2 regions of the Streptomyces sp. NPDC031365 genome follow, and region 1 is predicted to be linked to the other one. Evidence: riboswitches for the same ligand, from Rfam matches in the RefSeq annotation. Region 1 holds a riboswitch; the other holds the start of a gene.
What was found. Region 1 has a riboswitch for glycine ahead of gcvP (aminomethyl-transferring glycine dehydrogenase). Riboswitches for the same ligand answer to the same signal wherever they lie in the genome.
Positions count from the first base shown of each region.

Region 1 (5,533 bases):
CGCCAGCTGGTCGCGGTACTGCGCCATCTTCGCCCGCAGGTCGTCGACGTCGACCTCGCCGTCGTCGGACGTGCCGACGACGACGACCTTCATGCCGGCCATCACGGCGCTGGCGGCGTTGGTGCCGTGCGCGGAGGACGGGATCAGGCAGATGGTGCGCTGATCGTCACCGTTGGCCCGGTGGTAGCCGCGTACGGCGAGCAGACCGGCCAGCTCGCCCTGCGAGCCGGCGTTGGGCTGGAGGGACACCTTGTCGTAGCCGGTGACCTCGGCCAGACGCTCCTCCAGCTCGTGGATGAGCGTCAGGTAGCCCTGCGCCTGCTCGGCGGGCACGAAGGGGTGCAGCTGCCCGAACTCGGGCCAGGTGACCGGCTCCATCTCGGTGGTCGCGTTGAGCTTCATGGTGCAGGAGCCCAGCGGGATCATGCCGCGGTCCAGCGCGTAGTCGCGGTCGGCGAGGCGGCGCAGATAGCGCAGCATCGCGGTCTCGGAGCGGTGCTGCTGGAAGACGGGGTGCGTCAGGTATTCGTCGTTGCGCAGCAGGGCGTCGGGCAGTGCGTCCCGAACGGCCGCGTCCAGGGCCTCGACGTCGCCCTCGACGCCGAAAGCGCTCCACACGGCGGTCAGCTGCGCCCGGGTGGTGGTTTCGTCGCAGGCGATCGAGACGTGGTCGGCGTCGACAAGACGCAGGTTGACGCCGTTGTCACGGGCGGCGGCGACGATCCCGGCGGCCCGCCCGGCGACGCGCACGGTCAGCGTGTCGAAGTAGGACCCGTGCACGATCTCGGCCCCGCCGGCCCGCAGCCCCTCGGCGAGGACGGTGGCGTACCGGTGCGTGCGCCGGGCGATGATCCTCAGGCCCTCGGGGCCGTGGTACACGGCGTACATCCCTGCCATGACGGCGAGCAGAACCTGGGCCGTGCAGATGTTGCTGGTGGCCTTCTCACGGCGGATGTGCTGCTCACGGGTCTGCAGAGCCAGGCGGTACGCCTTGTGTCCGTCCACGTCGACGGAGACGCCGACGAGCCGCCCGGGCAGGCTGCGTGCCATCTTGTCCTGCACGGCCATGTAACCGGCGTGCGGCCCGCCGAAGCCCATCGGCACGCCGAAGCGCTGGGTGGTGCCGACCGCGATGTCCGCGCCGAGTTCGCCGGGCGACTTCAGCAGGGTGAGGGCGAGCAGGTCGGCGGCGACGGTGACGAGTGCCCCGAGCGCGTGCGCCTGGTCGATCACCGGCTTGATGTCGCGCACCGCGCCGGAGGCGCCCGGGTACTGGATCAGTACGCCGTTGATCTCACGCTCGGCGAGCCCGGCGGGGATGCCGTCGCTCAGGTCGGCGACGACAACGTCGACGCCGGTCGGCTCGGCACGGGTCTCGATCACGGCGATGGTCTGCGGCAGGGCGTCCGCGTCGACCAGGAACAGGCCCTTCTTGTTCTTGCCCATGCGCCGCGACAGTGCCATCGCCTCGGCGGCGGCGGTGCCCTCGTCGAGCAGGGAGGCACCGGAGGTGGGCAGACCGGTGAGCTCGGCCACCACGGTCTGGAAGTTCAGCAGTGCCTCGAGCCGGCCCTGGGAGATCTCCGGCTGGTACGGCGTGTAGGCCGTGTACCACGCGGGGTTCTCCATCACGTTGCGCAGGATGACGGGCGGTGTGAAGGTGCCGTAGTACCCGAGCCCGATCATGGAGCCGAGCACCTGGTTGCGGTCGGCCAGCGAACGCAGCTCGGCCAGCACCTCGGCCTCGCTCCGCGCACCCGGCAGGTCCAGCGCTTCGGCGTTCTTGATCACATCCGGCACGGCGGCGGCCGTCAGCTCGTCGAGCGAGCCGTAGCCGACCTGGGCGAGCATCTTGGCCCGGGCCTCGTGGTCGGGGCCGATGTGGCGCTGCTCGAAGGGGATTCCCCGTTCGAGCTCGGAGAGCGGAGTGCGAGGGGCGGTCATTGAGGAGGCCTCCTGGTCTGACGACCTTCGAGGGGCACCACGGCACAGGTGCCCGGACGGCCTCCCCCTCTGTCATCTCAACCTGAGAGCTTCACCGGAACGCCCGGGGCGGTCCGGCTTTCACCGTCGGTGAGAGCGGAAGCCGTCGACACCCGCCCTGCTTTCCAGAGTGACCTCGTCCGTGCGGTACGTGTGCCTGAGAGATTCCGGGGAGGATTTGCTCCTTCGGCGCCTCCGATGGTGCCTGGAGGACTCTCCCGCACGGGGTCAGCAGCCGATTGCCAGCGTACCAGCGAGGACCGCACCGGGGCTTCGAGTGGCCGCACCGCCGATTGTGCCGTTTCGTGGTGCTTAGGGATGAGTTTGCGACCAGTGGAGGGCCCGTGCAGACCGACATCGATCCGCGCCATCTGATAGGCCGCAAGGCGTTCGACCGCAACGGAACCCGGATCGGCACGGTCGACGAGGTCTACCTCGACGACGCCACAGGCGTACCGGAGTGGGCGGCGATACGCACCGGCCTGTTCAGCAGGGACGCCTTCGTCCCGCTGGAGCCCAGCGAACTGATCGACGGCATCCTCCACGTGCCGTTCGAACGGACTCTGATCAAGGACGCACCCGACTTCGGCGTGGGCCGCCACCTCTCCCCCGAACAGGAGCTCCAGCTCTACCACCACTACGGTCTGGACATCGCCGCGCCTCCCCCGCTCCAGGACCGCGACTTCGGCAAACTCGCGGGCAAGGACAAGCCGGTCTGACCCTCCGGCTCCCCCCGCTCAGCTCTCCGCCCGCGCCCCGCCGGCCGCCGTCCTCTCGTCCTCCCCCGGTCTTCGTGGCACCAGCGGCAGCGGATCCGCCGGTTCCAGGGCCGGGTCGTCGGTGCGGAAGGTCTTCACCCGGCCCGGCTCCGAGTCGGGAGTCTCGAAGCGCACGGTGACCCGGCCCAGCCCGCTGCCCTGCACCCAGCCGTGCCCGTGCGCCGTGTGCCGTACGTCGTGCCCGGCCGGCCAGCGCCGCTCGGGAGGCGTCCGGCTCTCGGACGCGGGCGCGGCTTCGGGGTCCTCTGGGACGGGTTCCTCCTCGTCCACGCCCGCCGCCTGTGCGAACAGGTCCTCCTGCGTGTAGTCGGCCAGTCCGCTGACCCCCACCCCGAGCAGCCGCACACCGCCCGTGGTGTCGACCGAGTCCAGCAACCTCGCCGCGGCCTCCCGCACCACCGCCGGATCGTCCGTGGGTCCGCGCAGCGTCTCCGACCGGGTGAGGGTGGAGAAGTCGTACCTCCGCACCTTGAGGACGATGGTCCGCCCCGACAGTCCCGCTCCCCGCAGTCTGCGCACACACCGGTCGGCGAGCCGCCGGACCTCCAGGGCGACGCGCACCCGCTCGTGGATGTCCACGTCGTAGGTGTCCTCGACCGACACCGACTTGGTCTCCCGGTCGGCCACCACAGGCCGCTCGTCCCGCGCCAGCGCCATCGCGAACAGCGCGTGCCCGTGAGCCCTGCCCAGCAGCCGTACGAGCTCGTCCTCCCCCGCTTGGGCAAGCTCATCGACCGTGTGGATCCCGGCCCGGCGCAGATGATCACCGGTTGCCGGGCCCACGCCGGGCAGGGTCCGTACGGACAGCGGTCCCAGCAGCACCCGCTCCGTGCCCGGCTCGATCAGCACCAGCCCGTCCGGCTTCGCCTGCTCCGACGCGATCTTCGCCAGCATCTTGGAGGCGGCCAGCCCCACCGACCCGGTGAGTCCCGTGACCGCCCGTATGTCCGCGCGGAGCTTCACCCCGGCCAGGCGGGCCGACCCCTCGTCCCAGGCGGTGCCGCCGGCCTCCAGGTCCACGAACGCCTCGTCCAGGCTGAGCGGTTCCACCAGGGGGGACAGGGACCGCAGCAGTCCCATCACGTGCTCGCTGATCGACCGGTACAGGGCGAACCTCGGCACCAGATACGCGGCGTTCGGCGCGAGACGCCGGGCCTGCGCCATGGGCATCGCCGAATGGACGCCGAAGACCCGCGCCTCGTACGAGGCGGTGGCGACCACACCCCGCGGTCCCAGCCCACCCACGACCACGGCTTTCCCGCGCAGACTCGGCTTGGACGCCTGCTCCACCGAGGCGAAGAAGGCATCCATGTCGAGGTGGAGAATCGTGGGTGCGGATCTCACATCTCCGATGCTGCCCCACGCCACTGACATTGCCCTCTCCGGAGGGCCTCGGACTGCCCCAGAAGGCCCAGGACAGTCCTCAGACGGCCCTGTTCCGCCGCCGCGCCAGCTCGTCCATCGGATGGTGGCCGACCAGCGTCTCCCCCGTGTCGATGCGCTCACCGTGCAGCTGGGACAGCGCGCTCTCGACATCCCGCCACACCACGCCCACGGCGATACCGAAGACCCCCTGACCGCCCTGGAGCAGGGCGTGCACCTCGTCGGGCGAGGTGCACTCGTACACCGTGGCCCCATCGCTCATCAGCGTCATGCGCTCCAGGTCGCTGAAGCCACGCTCACGCAGGTGCTGTACGGCGGTGCGGATGTTCTGCAGGGAGACGCCCGTGTCCAGGAACCGCTTGACGATCTTCAGCACGACGACGTCACGGAAGCTGTACAGCCGTTGTGTGCCCGATCCCTGGGCCGGTCGCACGCTCGGCTCGACCAGTCCCGTGCGGGCCCAGTAGTCGAGCTGCCGGTAGGTGATACCGGCGGCGGCGCAGGCCGTGGGCCCCCGGTAGCCGATCTCCTCGGACGCCATGACCGCCGCACCTCCACCGCTCGGCACAGCCGCCGACCGCTGCGAAGCGTGATCGATCGCACCGCCGTGCCCGGGATACCCCCGGCCCGGGCGGAGCCGGGAGCTCTGGGGAGGATACGGCCCGCTCGCCCCGAAACCGGGTTCGGGGGCACCCCCAGCCGTACCGTCGCCGCTGCTTCTCACGCCGACCTCCGTCCTTGACCTGCCTCCCCGACGGTAGGCAGTCACCAAGGGTGCGTCAACGATCGCCACACTCGGCACGCCGAGTGATAATCACCCTAAGAGTGGTTTCCCGTGCCTCGCCGTGGGGAAAGGCTAGCCGAATGCCTGCCCTGCGGGCCATGGCGGCCGACGCGGCTGCGCTCGCCCTCTGCCCTCACTGGTTGCTGCTTCCGAAGTCCTCCGGCGAAATCTGGTCGAGGAACTCGCGGAACTTCTCCACCTCGTCCTCCTGCTCGTCCGGGATCGCGATCCCGGCGTCGTCGAGCACCGTGTCACTGCCGTAGATCGGCGTGCCCGTTCGCAGCGCCAGCGCTATGGCGTCGGAGGGGCGGGCACTCACCTCGACCCCGCTGGCGAAGACCAGCTCCGCGTAGAAGACACCCTCGCGCAGATCGGTGATGCGCACCTCCGTGAGCTCCTGTCCGACGGCTTCCAGCACGTCCTTGAACAGGTCGTGGGTCAGCGGCCGTGCCGGTGCCATGCCCTGCTGGGCGAAGGCGATGGCCGTCGCCTCCCCCGGTCCGATCCAGATGGGGAGGTAGCGGTCGCCGCCCACTTCACGCAACAGCACGATCGGTTGGTTGGAGGGCATCTCGACCCGGACACCTACGACATCGAGCTCGTT
Region 1 is NZ_JBVIIM010000043.1:34,045-39,577, forward strand. Features, by position in the region: gene gcvP (aminomethyl-transferring glycine dehydrogenase) at 1-1,944, opposite strand, end outside; glycine riboswitch at 2,119-2,214, opposite strand; gene ACZ5C2_RS36200 (PRC-barrel domain-containing protein) at 2,328-2,702, shown strand; gene ACZ5C2_RS36205 (DNA polymerase IV) at 2,721-4,106, opposite strand; gene ACZ5C2_RS36210 (MerR family transcriptional regulator) at 4,186-4,869, opposite strand; gene ACZ5C2_RS36215 (bifunctional nuclease family protein) at 5,063-5,533, opposite strand, start outside.

Region 2 (5,533 bases), on a different contig from region 1:
GGAGCCGTAGGTCGGTTCAGCGCCGCGCCCCTGGGGGGTTGGTCGCGGCCGCGCGGCGGAGCCGTGGGTCGGTTCAGCGCCGCGCACCTGGGGGTTACCGCTGACGCTGGTAAAAGGGGTTGACGTGGGTGCGCATCCAGTCGGCCACCAGGTCCTGGGCGATGTCCAGGACGATCAGGTTGACCGGCCAAGGGGCCGGCATGCGGCCCAGGGCCCGGCCCAGGGCGTCCAGGGGGAGGGTGCGGGCGTCGCCCTCCCAGTGGGCCAGTTCCACGCCGACGAAGAGGACCGGGTCCGCCGTCTCGATCGCGGCGAGGCAGCGGCGGGCGGTCGTCACCACGCCGATGGCCTCGAACTCCTCCGAGGCCGCGGCCAGGAAGTCAACCGGGTCGTCCTGCCAGTCGGGCTGGAACAGCCGGACCCGGCCGCCGCTCGCCGGGCCGTCCAGCGGCCCGTGTCCGGCCCGGCACAGTTCGGCCACGGCGGCCGGCGGCAGCGGGACGGAGACCACGCCACCGGGGTTCACCGCGATCCCGGCCTGCGGTGGCAGACCGCGGGCGAACTCCACGGCGGGCGCGATGGTGTACGACAGGTGGGAGCCGACGACCTGGCGGAACTGTTCCTCGGAGCTGAACACGGGGACGTAGGCCTGCCCGTCGAGTTCCATGGTGGGCAGGTCCAGCGGGCCACTGTGCGGGCCGCCGCCGCTGGGCAGCGGGACCCAGACGAAGCTGCGGCCCAGCACCTCCATGATCCTGGCGCCCGCCGACGGAACGCCGAGGGACGCGGAAAGCACCTCCTCCAGCTCGTTGCCGGGCCATCCGCCGTGCGGATGGGGGTGCGTCTGGGCCGGGAAACCCGCCGGGAAGTCCATCGTTCGCCTACCGCCTGCCTGGAACCACTGCTGTGGTCGGCAAGGTTATCCGGTCAGTCCGCGAAGCCGATCCTGCGCAGCGCGTTCGCCGCGTCCCGGTCGATCAGCACCGCCGAACCACAGCCCGCGGGCAGCCGGCCGCGCTCCACCGCGCGCAACAGCCTGTCGCTCGCCGCGCGGTGGCGCCCGAACGCGTACCGGGAGACGCCGCGTCCGCGCTCGCGCTGCCCGGCCAGGGCCTGCTGCGGGGTGACGTCGAGCAGCAGCAGGTGCAGGCTCGCCCCCCGGCGGCGGGCCTCGCGGGCGAGCCAGCGCCGCACCCATGCCTGCGTACCGCAGTCGTGGACGACGACCGCCCCACCGGCGCGCAGCGACCGGCGCAGACCGGCGTAGTGGGCGAGGCGGACCAGGGGGCGGTAGACGGCGTAGGGGAGGAAGCGGGGCATGCGGTGGTCCCAGCGGTCACGGCTGTCCTGGGAGTCGACGCGGGCACCGCGCACCGCGCGGCGCATCAGTGTGGACTTGCCGCTGCCGGGCAGTCCGGTGACCACGACGAGGTCGCGGGGCCCGAAGAGCAGCGCGCGTGGGCTGCGGCCGCCCCGCTCGCGCAGGTCGCGGACGACGGGCGCCGGCAGCGCCCCGCGGGCCCGCGCGGCCGACTGCGGGGGCAGCGCGACGCCCGTGGTGGTGGCGCACGCCGTGGTCCTGTTCACCGTGATGGTCCTCCCCTGGGGCCGGCACGAGTCCGGGTCCCCGCTGAGCGTAAAGAGAAAGTAATGCCAGGTGCCTCTCGTTTCCGTGCCTTTCCTGAAACAGGCCTGTCACAGCTCCCTGTGACCGTGCCCGTACAACCTGTGCATCCCAGGGAAGGGTCCCCCTGCCGCGCCCTCGCGATGCGTGCAATGATGAGCGCGCCAACTGCATACCGGCCGTTTGAATCCGCGCGGGAGAGTCCCCGGCACCGTTTGCCGCCGGGGCGCCGAAGGAGCAAGTCCCTCCCTTGAATCTCTCAGGCCCCGTTACCGCGCGGGCGAGGCACATCTGAAAAGCGGGCCGCTGCAGCCGTGCTCCAGTGGCTCCACCCAAGGTGCAAACCATGATCCTCCCCGTGCGGGCGGTCATGGCGAACCTCTCAGGTTCCGATGACAGATGGGGAGGAACGCCCTCGCCTTCCCCCATCGTCTTTGGGAGACCGACCGATGAGCAGTACCGAACCTCGCCGGACCGCGCTCGATGCCCTGCATCGCTCGCTCGGCGCGACGATGACCGACTTCGCCGGCTGGGACATGCCCCTGCGCTACGGCTCCGAGCGCGACGAGCACAACGCCGTACGCACGAAGGCCGGCCTCTTCGACCTCTCGCACATGGGCGAGATCGCGGTCACCGGCCCGGCCGCCGCCGCACTCCTCGACCACGCCCTCGTCGGCAACATCAGTGGCGTCAAGCCCGGCCGCGCCCGCTACACCATGATCTGCCGCGAGGACGGCGGCATCCTGGACGACCTGATCGTCTACCGGCTCGGTGAGTCGGAGTACATGGTCGTCGCCAACGCCTCCAACGCCCAGACGGTGCTCGACGCCCTCCTCGAGCGCTCGGCCGGCTTCGATGCCGAGATCCGCGACGACCGCGACGCGTACGCGCTGCTCGCCGTGCAGGGCCCCGAGTCCCAGGCCATCCTCGCTTCGCTCACCGACGCCGACCTGGACGGCCTGAAGTACTACGCCGGTCTGCCGGGCACGGTCGCCGGTGTCCCCGCACTCGTCGCCCGCACCGGTTACACCGGCGAGGACGGCTTCGAGCTGTTCGTGAAGCCGGAGCACGCGGTCGAGCTGTGGCAGGCGCTGACCAAGGCCGGTGAGGGCGCGGGCCTGGTGCCGTGCGGGCTGTCCTGCCGGGACACGCTGCGCCTGGAGGCGGGCATGCCGCTGTACGGGAACGAGCTGAGCACCTCCCTGACGCCCTTCGACGCCGGTTTTGGCCGGGTGGTGAAGTTCGAGAAGGAGGGCGACTTCGTGGGCCGCGCCGCCCTGGCCCAGGCCGCCGAGCGCGCCGCCGCCGAGCCGCCCCGTGTCCTGGTCGGCCTGGTCGCCGAGGGCCGCCGGGTGCCGCGCGCCGGGTACGCGGTGGTGGCCGGCGGCGAGGTGGTCGGCGAGGTCACCTCCGGTGCCCCCTCCCCCACGCTGGGCAAGCCGATCGCGATGGCGTACGTCGACCCGGCGCACGCGGCGCCCGGCACCGAGGGCGTCGGCGTGGACATCCGGGGCAGCCACGAGCCCTACGAGGTCGTGGCGCTGCCGTTCTACAAGCGGCAGAAGTGACACCGTCGTAGGACGGTTCCTCGCGTCCTCGCGTCCTCGCTTCTTTTCGTCTTTCGCGCGTGAGGTGGGCGCGTCGTCCCCCACCCACCCGCGTCGCCCGCAGTCCCTTCAGCCATCCCCCGTCCCCCGTACAGGAGAATTCAGGCCATGAGCAACCCCACGCAGCTGCGTTACAGCAAGGAGCACGAGTGGCTGACGGCCGCCGAGGACGGCGTGTCGACGGTCGGTATCACGGAGCACGCGGCCAACGCGCTCGGCGACGTGGTCTTCGTCCAGCTCCCCGAGGTCGGTGACAGCGTGACCGCGGGCGAGACCTGCGGCGAACTGGAGTCGACCAAGTCGGTCAGCGACCTGTACTCCCCGGTCAGCGGTGAGATCACCGAGGTCAACGAGGATGTCGTGAACGACCCGTCGCTGGTGAACTCCGCCCCCTTCGAGGGTGGTTGGCTGTTCAAGGTGCGCGTCACCGACGAGCCGGCCGACCTGCTGACCGCCGCCGAGTACGACGCCGAAATCGCCGGCTGAGGAGTCTGTAGCCGCATGTCCGTTCTGAACACGCCCCTGCACGAGCTCGACCCGGCGGTGGCCGCCGCGGTCGACGCCGAGCTGCACCGCCAGCAGTCCACCCTCGAGATGATCGCCTCGGAGAACTTCGCCCCGGTCGCGGTCATGGAGGCCCAGGGCTCGGTCCTCACCAACAAGTACGCCGAGGGCTACCCCGGCCGCCGCTACTACGGCGGCTGCGAGCACGTCGACGTGATCGAGCAGATCGCGATCGACCGGGTCAAGGAGCTCTTCGGAGCCGAGCACGCCAACGTGCAGCCGCACTCGGGTGCGCAGGCCAACGCCGCCGCGATGTTCGCGCTGCTCAAGCCCGGTGACACGATCATGGGTCTGAACCTCGCGCACGGCGGGCACCTGACCCACGGCATGAAGATCAACTTCTCCGGCAAGCTCTACAACGTGGTGGCCTACCACGTCGGCGACGACGGCCAGGTCGACATGGCCGAGGTCGAGCGGCTGGCCAAGGAGAACAAACCGAAGCTGATCGTGGCCGGCTGGTCGGCGTACCCGCGTCAGCTGGACTTCGCCGCGTTCCGCCGGATCGCGGACGAGGTCGGCGCGTACCTCATGGTCGACATGGCGCACTTCGCCGGTCTGGTGGCCGCGGGCCTGCACCCGAACCCGGTCCCGCACGCCCATGTCGTGACGACCACCACGCACAAGACCCTCGGCGGTCCGCGCGGCGGGGTGATCCTCTCCACGGCCGAACTGGCCAAGAAGATCAACTCGGCCGTCTTCCCCGGTCAGCAGGGCGGCCCGCTGGAGCACGTGGTCGCCGCCAAGGCGGTCGCGTTCAAGGTGTGCGCCACCGAGGAGTTCAAGGAGCGCCAGCGCCGCACCCTGGAGGGCGCCCGCATCCTGGCCGAGCGCCTGGTCAAGGACGACGTCAGGGCCGTGGGCGTGGACGTGCTGTCCGGCGGTACGGACGTGCACCTGGTCCTGGTGGACCTGCGGAACTCCGAGCTGGACGGCCAGCAGGCCGAGGACCGTCTCCACGAGGTCGGCATCACCGTCAACCGCAACGCGATCCCGAACGACCCCCGCCCGCCGATGGTCACCTCGGGTCTGCGCATCGGCACGCCCGCCCTGGCCACCCGCGGTTTCACGACCGAGGACTTCACCGAGGTCGCGGACGTGATCGCCGAGACGCTGAAGCCGTCCTACGACGTCGACGCGCTCCGGGCCCGGGTGACGGCCCTCGCCGGGAAGCACCCGCTGTACCCCGGTCTGACGTAATTTCGTACGCTTTTCTTGGTACGGACGTCCGGGGCATCGCGCACACTGGGTCGGTGGGCGCGATGCCCCACGCCATGAACCGCATGAACGTTTCCGCTCACCTCTGAACCACCCCCTCCCCGGTGGACAGCGTCGTCCGCCGAACCCTTAGGAGTCCCCCCGTGGCCATCTCGGTCTTCGATCTGTTCTCGATCGGCATCGGCCCGTCCAGCTCGCACACGGTCGGCCCGATGCGGGCGGCCCGGATGTTCGCCCGGCGGCTGCGCAACGAGGACCTGCTGGACTCCGTCGCCTCGGTGCGGGCCGAGCTGTACGGCTCCCTGGGCGCCACCGGCCACGGCCACGGCACGCCCAAGGCGGTGCTGCTGGGCCTGGAGGGCGACTCACCGCGCACGGTGGACGTGGAGTCGGCCGACGAACGGGTGGAGAAGATCAAGGACGGTGGCCGGCTCCGTCTGCTCGGCGACCACGAGATCGCGTTCACCTACGACGACGACATGGTGCTGCACCGCCGCAAGGCACTGCCGTACCACGCCAACGG
Region 2 is NZ_JBVIIM010000013.1:112,508-118,040, forward strand. Features, by position in the region: gene ACZ5C2_RS20615 (enhanced serine sensitivity protein SseB) at 95-874, opposite strand; gene ACZ5C2_RS20620 (AAA family ATPase) at 928-1,587, opposite strand; glycine riboswitch at 1,809-1,909, shown strand; glycine riboswitch at 1,910-2,033, shown strand; gene gcvT (glycine cleavage system aminomethyltransferase GcvT) at 2,074-3,192, shown strand; gene gcvH (glycine cleavage system protein GcvH) at 3,340-3,717, shown strand; gene glyA (serine hydroxymethyltransferase) at 3,733-4,992, shown strand; gene ACZ5C2_RS20640 (L-serine ammonia-lyase) at 5,154-5,533, shown strand, end outside.
Region 2: linked by a shared signal. The riboswitch ahead of gcvT (glycine cleavage system aminomethyltransferase GcvT) and the one ahead of gcvP (aminomethyl-transferring glycine dehydrogenase) in region 1 are both predicted to bind glycine.